Regions from separate parts of the Pseudoalteromonas sp. CnMc7-15 genome, predicted to be linked through region 1. Evidence: predicted binding sites of a transcription regulator. Region 1 holds the regulator's gene; each other region holds the start of a gene.
The links. The regulator LexA, encoded in region 1, represses DNA repair genes until DNA is damaged. The targets are predictions, from matches to a motif close to TACTGTATNNNNATACAGTA.

Region 1 (3,137 bases):
ACTGCCTTTAATGGCGGGAAAGACTCCAGGTAAACCGAGCCCCGTAGGCTGATGACAAGCTGCGCAGCGAGTGATGTACACTTGCTCGCCCGATGCCATTAGCTCATCTTCAGAGAGGATTTGTTCTAGCAGCTCAGCATCGGCCTGCGCCTGAGCTTGCTTCGCTTGTTTCTGCTCTGCCAGCCAAGCGTCAAACTCTTCAGGGGGTTTTGCTTCTACGACCACCGGCATAAAGCCGTGGTCTTTACCGCATAACTCGGCGCACTGGCCGCGATACGTACCCGGTTCGTTTACGCGTGTCCAAGCTTCGTTGATAAACCCAGGGTTAGCGTCTTTCTTTACTGCAAAATCGGGCACCCACCAAGAGTGAATAACGTCATCTGAGGTCATTAAAAAACGTACTTTTTGATTAGTGGGAATGACCAAGGGTTTATCTACTTCGAGGAGGTAATTGTCGCCCTTATTTTGCGCATTTTTGATTTGCTCTTGAGGCGTTGACAGCAGTGAGTAGAAGCCCACATCGTGACCCATATACTCGTAGTGCCATTTCCATTGTGAACCAGTCACCTTAATGGTGATATCGGCCTTTGTTGTATCCTCCATAGCAATCAGGGTTTTGGTGGCCGGAACAGCCATAGCTATGAGAATAACAAATGGAATCGCTGTCCAAAGTATTTCTACTTTGGTGCTTTCATGAAAGGTAGCGGGGGTGACCCCTTTTGACTTGCGGTGTTTGAGCAGCGCCCAAAACATCACCGCGAAAACAACCACACCAATCACACAGCATATAATAAATATGGTCATGTGTAGTTGGTAAACATTTTCGCTAATGTCAGTTACCCCTTGGCGCAAGTTGTACTTGCTATTCGCGGACACCAATTGAGGGAATAACAGACATAGCAACATGAGGGAGCTCAGCTTCTTCATGTGTACCATCTCCTTATTGTTGCGCAATGCAAGGAAGAGGCGGTTACAGCTTAATACCCAATCTTCGTTATTATTATGCTTTTACCAGTCGACAACTTTGACCCTAAATAAACTGTTGAAAAACCGACCAGCAAAGCCTGTAATATAACCAATTAGTCAAAGATTGAGCTAATAGCAAGTTAATACACTATTTTTGTTTACGTTTTATTAATAAATTAACAGGAATATTCAAGCTGTTAGAAAGCACTGTGGCTAAGGAAGGAACATGGGGAAAGCCCCTAATAACAGACCTATTAGAGGCAAAATAAGTAAATTTAATTACATCCAGTCGGCGTTTCGGATCACACCTACAGCTAAGCCTTCAATATTAAAGGATTCGTTCTCTAAATCGACTTCAATGGGTGTGAATTCTTCATTCTCTGCATGCAGCAGAACCTTACGCCCAGCTTTTTCTAAACGCTTCACGGTGACATCTTCATCAACCCGCGCGACCACCACTTGGCCGTTTTCAGCCACCTGAGTGCGATGTACCGCTAATAAGTCGCCATCCATAATGCCGATATCTTTCATACTCATGCCATTTACGCGCAGCAAATAATCTGCAGCAGGCTTGAACAGCAGTGGGTCTATCTGGCAGTGACTCTCTATATGCTGTTGGGCAAGAATGGGCTCGCCCGCAGCAACGCGGCCAATTAAAGGCAGGCCCAATTGTTCGGGTTCTTCTTCCTCGACCAATTGAATACCTCGACTCGCGCCAGGCTTCATTTTGATTACGCCTTTCTTAGCCAACGCCTTAAGATGTTCTTCTGCGGCGTTAGCACTGCGAAACCCCAGTGTTTGTGCAATTTCTGCACGCGTCGGCGGCATGCCGGTATCTTTAATAAAGACTTTAATCAGCTCAAGAATTTGCGATTGGCGTTTAGTTAATGGGCGCATACAACTGGGTTTCCATACAGTACATTTAACTGTGAGTATATACAGTTAAATGAAAATCGCAAATAAAATCAGGGAATTTGCTGACCGTTGCAACCTTAATTAATGCAACTTCGCTTTTGTTCATATGCAACCTCACCTCATACTCATAAAGTGATAGGTGACGAATGCGCGACAATGCTTTAAAGTAGCGCTGTTTTAGTCATGTTATTAAGCAGTTAGATGACTCGCCAAGGTGTATTTTCAGCGTTCCTTTTACTTATTTCGGCACTGACGATAGGTGCGTGCAAAGCCGATACGGTCAAGATGTCGCGCAGCGGCCTTTGTCACCCTGAAGATTCGGCTCATTATCAACGCACTCAATCTTTTACCCCCTATGCGAACTTAGAAAGCTGTCTAGCAGACGGTGGACGTTTACCAAAGAACTACACTAAACAAACATCAGAAAATAGTTATCATCGGGATAACTGGCCACATTGGTTAGACACCGATCACGACTGCCAAGACGCCCGTGCTGAAGTGCTGATTGCCCAATCACACAGTGATGTAAGCTACACCACTCAAGCGCGCTGCACCGTGACCAGCGGCCAGTGGCATGACCCTTATTCGGGGCAGATACTACGCAATGACGATGACTTAGATATAGACCATATTGTGCCGCTTAAATTTGCCTATGAACACGGTGCTGCCACTTGGAGTCGTTCGCAAAAGGCACAATTTGCCAACGATATGGAGAATTTGCTTGCTGTTGATGATGGCCTAAATCGTAGCAAAGGCGCAAAAGGCCCTTGGCAATGGTTGCCGCCGCATCAAGATTACCGCTGTCAGTACATTCAGCGCTTTAATTACATCATGAGCAAATATGACCTTCGCTACTCGCAAAACGAAAAAGACCAAGTTCAGAGTTTGCTGCAAAGCTGCGTAGGTGAAACTTTAAACCTCAGCGCACTACCTACAACCTTGCACCAATAACCAACCGCTTGTAAGTAAATATTCTATATTGATAGAGCATCCAATGAACTCGTCGGCGAGGATATATGCTCAATATCACTATAAACGAAACACACAATACCGCCCTACTCGAACCACAAGGCCAGCTGACAGCAGAAGACTTTGCAGCAGCAGTGCGTATTATCGACCCTTATATTGAACAGCATGCAAAGCTACATGCTCTCATTATTGTTACTGAACACTTTCCGGGGTGGGATTCATTTGCCGCGTTACTCTCTCATCTGCAATTTGTGCGCGACCATCATCAAAAGGTGAATAAAGTAGCC
Region 2 (3,137 bases), on a different contig from region 1:
ATAGCAAAGTCGACCAATTCAAGACGAGCAAAGATGGCTAATACAAGCTCACAGTCTTTTAAGTTATATTCAGCAAGTTGCAGTTTATCTTCGTTGAAAAGCCGGGAAATCTCGGAAACTTTGTCTTTGTTTTCGATAAGCTTTCGCTCGCCAAGGATTTCGTGGGCAACATTATCAAGGGCAAAGCTGGGGTAGTAATATGTGGCGTTTTTAAGCATATCAATGCCATCAAGTACAGCGCGCCCGGGAACTATAAGCTTAGCGACTTTTCCTCCGCGCCACACAACCGCCTCGTTATTGCGTCCTAAATTAAGACGAATACCCAATTGTTGAGCGCGATAGCACAGCAGCTGAAAGTCAAAGTCGACCACATTCCAACCAACGATCACATCAGGGTCTATATGGTGTATGTGCTCTTGTAACCGCACGAGCAAAGCGGCCTCATCCTCAACATACTCAAGCCACGAGCGCTCTTCGGTGCTACGCCCAACCATCAGCACCTTTTTAAACCGTTCACTTACCAAGCCAACACTGTAAAGCACACCATCGCCACTGCATTCAATATCCAGCGATAAAACCCGCAAAGTGGGCCGGTAGTGGGGATGGCTTTTAAACCGCGCTTGGACTAAGGAGCCATTAGCACTGGAGGTGCCGTCTACCCAAACGCCGCCGCGAATAAATCGCTCCATTAAGAAGCGCTCGTGCGCGCGGATATCATCCTCGTATAACGTAATTCCTTGCTCTTTAAGCTGTTCTCGCGCCGCATAAAACTGATTCAAGTGCGTGAAATAACACCCTGCCATGGGTTTACCGGCAAAAGAGTGCAGCGTTACTGTGCGGATATCACAAGGTAAGTTAGCGGCTTGGAGTAATTTTATCACTCGCTGCTGCTGCGATTGGGCAACGAAAAATACCGCAGACTCAGCGACAGATTGTGCTTTAACTGGGCCGTTGTCTGTGGCCAGCCAAAAGACATGACTGATACCATCGCTCAGTTGCCGTGTTTGCGCGGAAAGGATAAACCCTGCTATTGGAGCCAACCGAATACCTATAGAAGTGAGTAAATACAGCGCGTTGTTTTCTATGTCTTGCCCAAGCATCACAACATAAGTGAATTGTCACTTGAGTCATATGCAGCCACACTCTAAAATGGTCGCACTGTAAATATATACATAAGTTGATACACCATGCTATCCGATCCGCTGAAAAAAACAATCCGAAACGCTCATCAGCGGATAGCTTCAAGCATGGACGATTATCGCCCTCGTGCTAGCCAAAACTACTTGGTCGCAGAAATAGCAAAAACACTCGCTGGTGAATACGACAAAAAGCAGCGCATTTGCGTGGTCGAAGCCGGAACCGGAACCGGCAAATCTTTGGCATATTGCTTAGGTGCCTTACCACTGGCACTCAAACGTAATAAAAAGCTGGTGATTGCAACCGCTACAGTGGCCTTGCAAGAGCAGCTGCTCTATAAAGAGTTACCCTTTTTTGCCCAGCACAGCGGTCTTACTTTTAGTTATGATTTGGTCAAAGGCCGGGGGCGCTATATCTGCGCCCATAAGCTCCATAACGCCGTCAATGGCGAACAAGAGCAACTCGCGTTGACGCCCACTTTAAGCTCTCCTTTGAGTGACATGGAGCAAAAATGTCTGCATCAGCTGCATGATGCTTACCAAAACAAACAGTGGCAAGGTGACCGAGACTCATGGGCCGACGTGATCCCAGATCGCGTATGGCACCTTATTGCCTGTGATAAGCATGCCTGCCAACGGCAGATGAAAGCACACCAAACCTGCCCTTTCCATCTTGCGCGGCAAAAAATAGCGCAAATGGATGTGTTAGTGGCCAACCACAGTCTATTGTTGGCCGACTTGGAGCTCGGCGGTGGCGTGATTTTGCCGGAGCCAGAGAACTGTATTTATGTGATTGATGAAGCGCACCACTTACCGCATATCACTCGCGACTTTTCATCTGCAGCAGCCACCTTAAAAGGGACTCAGGATTGGCTCGAGAAACTACTCAAATTCAGCGGCAAAATGGCGCAAACCATTTTTAGCGCCAGCGCATCAGGTAGCCAGTTTAAACTCAATGATGCCCTTGATGATGTGGCCAGAGGCATGAAAGCCGTGCTGAGTATGCTTGATAGTGCAGACTTTCAATACACCGAAGACGACACCTATCGTTTCTCACACGGAGTGCTGCCGCAACAGCTCACAGTGCAAGCCAAAGATATCAGTGAAGCCAGTAAAACGGCGCTACGCACCCTCAACAAGATGCACGAAGCGCTCAGTAGTGACGTAAATGATGGCGATGTGAAGCCGTTTATTGCTGACCCTATTTTAGCTGAAAGTGGACAATATATAGCCCGTTTAGAAACGCTACAAAAGCTGTGGCAAAGTTATGCTAAAGAAAGCGAAAGCGTTCCTCATGCCAGATGGATAAAGCGCATGGAGTATAAAAACCACCATGACTACCTCCTGAGTGACTGCCCTATTGAAGTGGGGTTTTACCTCAAAGATAAATTATGGCGCGAGTGTGCAGGAGCGGTATTGTGCTCGGCCACGCTCAGCGCCTTGGGCTCCTTTGAACATTTTGCCCATGAAAGCGGGCTACGCTCAGAGCAAGGAGTTAAGTTTATCAAGGTGCCCTCACCGTTTGATTACCCCAATCAAGCGCAGCTGCATATTCCCAAAACCGAGTGTGAACCAACCGACAAAGCGTTTAGCGATTACCTTGCCAAAGCACTGCCCAATACCCTAGATAAATCCAAAGCCAATCTGGTGTTGTTTGCTTCCTATTGGCAAATGCACCATGTCGCCGAGCGTTTGCGTAAACAAGGGTGGGACATTTTAATGCAAGGCGAGCTCTCTCGGGATACACTGATCCGACGCCATAAGCGCCGTATTGATGATGCCCAAGGCAGTGTGCTGTTTGGCACCCAAAGTTTGTCTGAAGGCCTCGATTTGCCAGGCGATTACCTGACTAATCTAGTGATCACAAAAATCCCGTTTGCGGTGCCCACCTCACCGATTGAAGAAGCGCAAGCAGAGTTTGTAGAGCAAAAAGGAGGCAACCCGTTTTTATCCATTACCGTACCGGACGCCGCCAAGAAATTAGTACAAAGCTGTGGTAGA
Region 3 (3,137 bases), on a different contig from region 1:
ATCCCTTTGGCCGCTCGGGAACCCCTCCTAAACAACGGCGGCGATAATAGCAAACTCAGAGTCCAAGTAAAGAAAAAAACTAAAGAAAGCTGAAAAAAGGCCGATAACTGTTTAGAAGTAATTCAGGTTGAATAAAGTTTATGCAAGTTAAGCCCGTCATTCGTAACGAACTACAAATGGACTCGCAATTATGTCGCAGTGTCCATGAGGCCCGTCGTGGAGACTTTGCTTGGCTGTTAGCATCATTATCAGCAGATGCACTCGATTTTGCCCAGTTTCACCTTCCCAAATCGGAACTAGAATCTCACCAAGTGGATGAGCAGCAGTTGCGATTGCAGTTGGGCGCTGCGCCTGCAAAACCAACGGCATTACCGGATTACCAAATAGATAGAGCTCAGCATGACAGGGCATTATTGGCGCAAAGCTCAATGACAACTCTGCGCTTAAAAGAGTGTCTAACCCCCGAGCCTTTGGCAGTGCGAGACGACAAAACCTATGTTCCACTACCTATAATTGATAATTGCGATCCGAGCGTACAGGCAAAACATCATCGCCAATATGAGCCACTGAACGAGCCGCAAATGGATAGTGCAGCCTTTTACGATCAACTTGTGGATATTAATAAGTCCTCGTCTTTAGCATACGCGTAATGGCCTGCGCATAATGGCGCATGGCCAGTCAGAGCGCGCTAATCAGGGTGCAATAGCAGGTGCGAGCCAAGGGTTTCTTGTACTAATTAAGCGAATACCTAAAGCTGCCACTGGGCGGCGGTATCACATCAAGACATACAGCATTTTTTGAATTTATTGCCACTTAAGCATGGGCAGGGATCGTTGCGTCTAAGCTTTACATCAGCGGCTTCAAACAACCGCCCGCTGTCGTATTTCCACTGGTGGTGCTGTTGAATGAACTGTGAGCGTTCATGAATACAGTGAAGGGTATCAGCAATGATGTAAAAAGCCTTAAATTCAACATAGGCCAAAGCATCGCCAGGCTCATAATCCATTATCTGTAAGCGTACAAAATGCGCAGCTTGGGCAAATTCAGCCACTTCCTCTCTGGGGTTTTGTTCTAGGGCTTTATCTGAGCAGGTAAAACATAAGTAATCAATAGCTTGTTCACAAAATGCACTATAACGAGAGCGCATCAGGCTCTGGGCGTCGGGGGCATCAATAGCTCTACTTACAAACCGGCCGCAGCAATCAGCAAAAGGCTGCGGCAATCCACAATGGCACATCGCATTTTCTAACTACAAGGAATCACGCCAATATATTAGCAGACTTGTAACTGCGAGGGCACAGTTGTTTGTTCGCTGGCGTTATGCTCGGTAGTGAAACAGTAAAGCTGTGCTTTAGCTTGGTGGGTATTAAGTTGTAAGGCTTCGAGTTGTTGCTGTTTTAAAATGTCCGTCCAGGTGATCACCGCCGCAAAACGGCCATTTTGCAGCGCACAATTAAGCATGTACTCCATATCAACAACATGTTTAGCCCGAATTACCAGCAATTTATTCGTGTCGATAGAGCACGCGTCCAATAGGTGGCGGCTAGGCACATTGTCAGGGGCGACTAATAGCGTCCAGCCATTATTTTGATTGTAGCGATGAACGATTTTAAGCATCTCAAATGTTGCAGAGATCTCATCCTCAGTTTTTACGATATTGATCACATTAGGGTTATCTTGCTGATAGCTTTTAACATGACGAACACTTGCTGTATGTAACATAATTGCCTCGCTGTGGATTTTGTGAACCATATACAGTGTTTTATACAGTATGTGTATACAGTAGTTTATACAGTTATTCAGTGCAAGTTTTTTTTGTTTCTTTTTTAAACGTCTTGTTCGTTGCTTTAAACGCTTAGCGATACCGAAGAAGCTAAAGCCGTGTTTCGGTGCCAATATTGCTGTGTAAACATGCGGTCATTTGTCCGCATTTATGCTAGTATCCGCCGCTTCTATTTTACGTATCACTGTTTACTCCTATGTTCGAAAGACTGTTCAAAATAAAATCGCATGGAAGCTCCGTTAAGCGCGAGGTTATCGCAGGACTCACGACCTTTATCACCATGGTGTACATCGTGTTTGTCAACCCGGCAATGCTAGCAGAGGCGGGAATGGACCAAGGGGCAGCATTTGTAGCAACCTGTATTGCTGCTGCTATCGGTTGCTTCATTATGGGTTTTTGGGCGAATTATCCGTTAGCATTAGCGCCAGGCATGGGCTTAAATGCATTTTTTACCTACGGCGTAGTATTAGGTATGGGTTACACCTGGCAGGCGGCTTTAGCGGCGGTATTTATGTCGGGGTGTATCTTTTTAGCGTTGAGCCTATTTAAGGTCAGAGAGTGGATAATCAATGCCATTCCACTGGTACTTAAGCGCGCTATCGCCACGGGGATTGGCGCTTTTCTGGCGCTCATCGCACTGAAAAACGCGGGTATTGTTGTTGCCAGTCCAGCCACGCTCGTTCAGATGGGTGATATTACCAGCAGTGGGCCTTTGCTCGCTATCCTGAGCTTTTTCGTAATAGCGGCGTTGTTGTATCGTGATATCAAAAGCGGCGTATTGATCAGTATTATGTTGGTTACAGGCATTGCGTTATCCATGGGGCTGGTTGAATATCAAGGGGTGATCTCAGCGCCACCGTCCATCGCTCCTACCTTTATGCAATTAGATTTTGCCTCGGCGTTAGAGTTATCCATGCTCAGTGTCATTTTCGCATTCTTGTTTGTGGATTTGTTCGACACCTCAGGCACCTTAGTGGCGGTAACGCAAAAAGCGGGCTTAGCCGATGAGCAAGGGCGTATGCCACGTTTGGGTCGAGCACTGAGTGCCGATAGTACGGCGACAATTGCAGGCTCTATGCTTGGCACCTCTACGACCACTTCCTACATCGAGTCAGTATCCGGTGTGTCAGTGGGTGGGCGTACAGGTTTAACAGCTGTGGTGGTGGGCTGTTGCTTCCTACTGATGATGTTTTTTGCCCCTTTAGCAGCCATGGTTCCAGCTTATGCAACAGCGGGTGCGATTTTGTATGTCTCGGTGCTCATGCTGCAAAACCTTAAGCTGGTTGATTGGGATGATATGACAGATGCGATTCCAGTTGCCGTGGTGCTGTTGATGACGCCGTTAACTTTTTCC
Region 4 (3,137 bases), on a different contig from region 1:
GCACGGGTTCGTTACGGGTGGCGGCAGAGTTCATTAAGCGTTGTAATGAGCAAGCCACGGTGTGGGTGACTACGCCAACATGGGCCAACCACATTAGCCTATTTGAAGCGGCTGGCCTGAATGTGAAAGAGTATCCTTATTATGACTATGATAACAAAGGTTTGTTATTTGATGACATGGTGAACACGCTCAGCCAAGTGCCTGCGGGTGATGTGGTGCTGTTACATGCATGTTGTCACAACCCAAGCGGCATGGACTTGAATTTTGCGCAGTGGCAAAAAGTAGCTGAAATCGCTAAAGTTCAAGGCTTTACAGTACTGGTTGATATCGCCTATCAAGGTTTTGGTACGAGTTTGGATGAGGATGCTGCGGGTTTGCGCCATTTGGCCTCGCAGGTAGATGAGCTAATCATTTGTTCGTCATGTTCGAAAAATTTCGGCTTATACCGTGAGCGTATTGGTGCCTGTTCGGTGATCTCAAAAGATCAAGCCACGGCTGATATTGCTAATTCAGTGATGCTCAGTGTGGTACGCAGTATTTATTCGATGCCGCCGGCACACGGTGCAGATATTGTTAATACTATTCTTAGTAGCGACGAGCTAACTGCGATGTGGCACCAAGAGCTTGATGACATGCGCTCTCGTATCAATGGTTTGCGTTCATTGCTTAAGGATAAGTTAAACGACAAATGCGAAGGTATGGACTTCTCATTTATTGAACGCCAGCACGGTATGTTCTCTTTCCTAGGGATTAACAAAGAACAGATCGAACGCCTACAAAAAGAGTACTCAATCTACATTGTCGGTTCTAGCCGTGTAAATGTGGCAGGGATAAGCAAAGATAATATCGATTACTTTGCCGATGCCGTTGCAGCGGTTACTAAGTAACGCGAATGATAAAAAAAGCCAGCAATGCTGGCTTTTTTTATGTCTAAGAAATAGCTTTACGCTTCTTTGGCTTTGAGCTCAGTAACATTTTCCTTATCACTTGGCTCTTTGCTGGCTTTTTTTGTGGCCTTTGCCGCAGGCTTAGTACCTTTAAGTACATGCATAAAGTCGTCTTTTTGTTTTGCTATTTCCAACGACAGGCTTTCTACTTGTTGCTCACTTAAGGGAACATCAACGCCGCCTAATAACTCTTCTAAGCTTTCGGCAATATCGAGCATCTTATCATAGGCATCGGCTTCTTTTTTGCTAGTAAAGGTCATGCGCTCGACTCCGTCTCGTTCTACAACGTATTTAGTTACAACAGCCATGGCTTCTCCTCAAGGATACTGTTTTTTTATACAGTAAGGGTAGTGGTTGGCGATTCGCCCGTCAAGGGTTTTAATCATTCCTTTTAAAGGGTTAAGCATTTTTACCACAAAAAAGCACGACTTTATCGTTAGTTTTATTTGACACATCTCAGTAATTATTCTTTATTTACTTCTGAAGTAACACGGATTTTTACTTTAACTTCTAAGGAGAGAAGCATGAAGCTACTAACCGCACTCTACACCGCCTGTGCGCTTGTACTTACCCCAGCGGTGGTCGCTGCTGAGGCACCTCAACAAGCGAGTGAGCAGGTAACCCCAGCCAAACTTGATATTAACCAAGCATCCGAAGAACAGCTACAATCGCTGCCGGGCATTGGCCCCACTAAAGCAGCCGCCATCATCGAATATCGTCAGGTGCAAGGCAATTTCCGTAGTGTTGATGAGCTAGACGCTGTGCCAGGTATTGGTGCAAGTACGTTGGCGCAAATTCGGGAATTGGTGAAGGTAAGATAGTGGCAAAGTATTGCTGATAAACCAAAGGGCAACGTTTAGTTGCCCTTTTTATGTGCGGCGATGGCTTCTTCAAGGTGAAACAGCGCGAATGCGTGGCGCACTGGGAGCACAATAATAGGATAGGCGATGCCGGCTAAGAGCAGCCATGGCAACATGTGCCAGCCTTCAAAGCGCACCAGCAGCAGAAATAGTGGGGTGATCAGCAGCAGTTTAATAATATTGAGCATGACTCGGCGCTGCGCTGATAGCCTGTTTAATGAATCCGCCACTATAGCGAGTCGCTCATTGTGACTGAGCGACTTGAGTTTCGGGATTTGACTGGGAAGAAAGTAAATCATGAAGCCTTAGGTTTATAAAAAAAGCTGCTTAAGGTAATGATAATTGCAACGACTGCCATCACCGCAAAGATCACTTGCATCCACCCAGGCATTGATAACCCCATAAATTGCCAATCAATGTTGCCACAATCTCCGGTAGCAGCAAAAAAGCTCGGCAGCCACTCGTGTAAAGGCATAAAGCTTGGGAAGTTAGGTTCAAACTCGCATACGAAGGCAAAGGGATCTGTGGTGGTTTGCATCATGATATGTTCTTTGGCGAGCAAGAAACCCCAAATACTCGCAACCAGCCAACTCGCTAGCGCCACTAGGCGTAAATACATATTTTGTGGATTAATACAGCCTAGTAAGGCCGCAAATAGCACACCCAAGACTGCTGTACGCTGATAAATGCACATAATGCATGGCGCTAAGTCCATGGCATATTGGAAATACAAAGCAGTTGCTTCGAATACGGTGGCAATCACCGCTAACAGTACCCAAGGCGCACGTTGGTGCGATAGCTTACCTAACCAGCTCATAGTTAACTCACGTCGTTGTTGATGGGCTGATTATGCCACGCCTTCGGCGCTATGCAAGCGTCTTTGCGGGTATGATAAAGGTGAAGCAAGGCGTATCATTGGCAGCGACTAAGTGACTGTCGCCACAGGGTATTGGGCGGCCACTTTGATGGCAAGATTTATAACCAATGGCAATGCTCGGCATCGACACCTAAACTTTTAGGTGGGTAGTCATGCACTGTGGCTACTTTCATACTATGAGTGAGGCATAGTTTTGTGACCATATCACTTTTTGAACGTTTAGGTGGTAACGAGGGGATCACAAGGATTGCTAATGATGTCGTTGATAACCACGTAAATAATGCAACCGTCAGTAATAGGTTTATAGGGGTCGATATCCCCCAGCTAAAGTAGTCAGCAGCGAACTTTTTTATTACCGGCACCGGTGGCGACAATGTCTATCAAGGAAAAGATATGCTCAGCGCCCATAAAGGCATGAATATTTCAGAGTCTGAATTTATGGCGGTATTGGGT

Region 2: a site for LexA is predicted at 1,157-1,176, ahead of dinG (ATP-dependent DNA helicase DinG). Genes of this name have one in related genera too.
Region 3: a site for LexA is predicted at 1,766-1,785, ahead of MHM95_RS10720 (SulA-like leucine-rich domain-containing protein). Genes of this name have one in related genera too.
Region 4: a site for LexA is predicted at 1,272-1,291, ahead of MHM95_RS14985 (YebG family protein). Genes of this name have one in related genera too.

Annotation. Positions count from the first base shown of each region.
Region 1 is NZ_JAKRFT010000005.1:418,280-421,416, forward strand. Features, by position in the region: gene coxB (cytochrome c oxidase subunit II) at 1-927, opposite strand, end outside; gene lexA (transcriptional repressor LexA) at 1,246-1,863, opposite strand; gene MHM95_RS14625 (HNH endonuclease family protein) at 2,083-2,832, shown strand; gene MHM95_RS14630 (STAS/SEC14 domain-containing protein) at 2,898-3,137, shown strand, end outside.
Region 2 is NZ_JAKRFT010000001.1:704,796-707,932, forward strand. Features, by position in the region: gene MHM95_RS03205 (DNA polymerase II) at 1-1,040, opposite strand, end outside; gene dinG (ATP-dependent DNA helicase DinG) at 1,188-3,137, shown strand, end outside.
Region 3 is NZ_JAKRFT010000004.1:64,441-67,577, reverse strand. Features, by position in the region: tRNA gene MHM95_RS10735 (tRNA-Tyr) at 1-28, opposite strand, end outside; gene MHM95_RS10730 (VC2046/SO_2500 family protein) at 141-650, shown strand; gene MHM95_RS10725 (YchJ family metal-binding protein) at 779-1,147, opposite strand; gene MHM95_RS10720 (SulA-like leucine-rich domain-containing protein) at 1,273-1,722, opposite strand; gene MHM95_RS10715 (NCS2 family permease) at 1,980-3,137, shown strand, end outside.
Region 4 is NZ_JAKRFT010000006.1:56,562-59,698, reverse strand. Features, by position in the region: gene MHM95_RS14990 (amino acid aminotransferase) at 1-887, shown strand, start outside; gene MHM95_RS14985 (YebG family protein) at 944-1,255, opposite strand; gene MHM95_RS14980 (ComEA family DNA-binding protein) at 1,472-1,768, shown strand; gene MHM95_RS14975 (DUF6170 family protein) at 1,804-2,106, opposite strand; gene dsbB (disulfide bond formation protein DsbB) at 2,103-2,624, opposite strand; gene MHM95_RS14965 (hypothetical protein) at 2,783-3,046, opposite strand.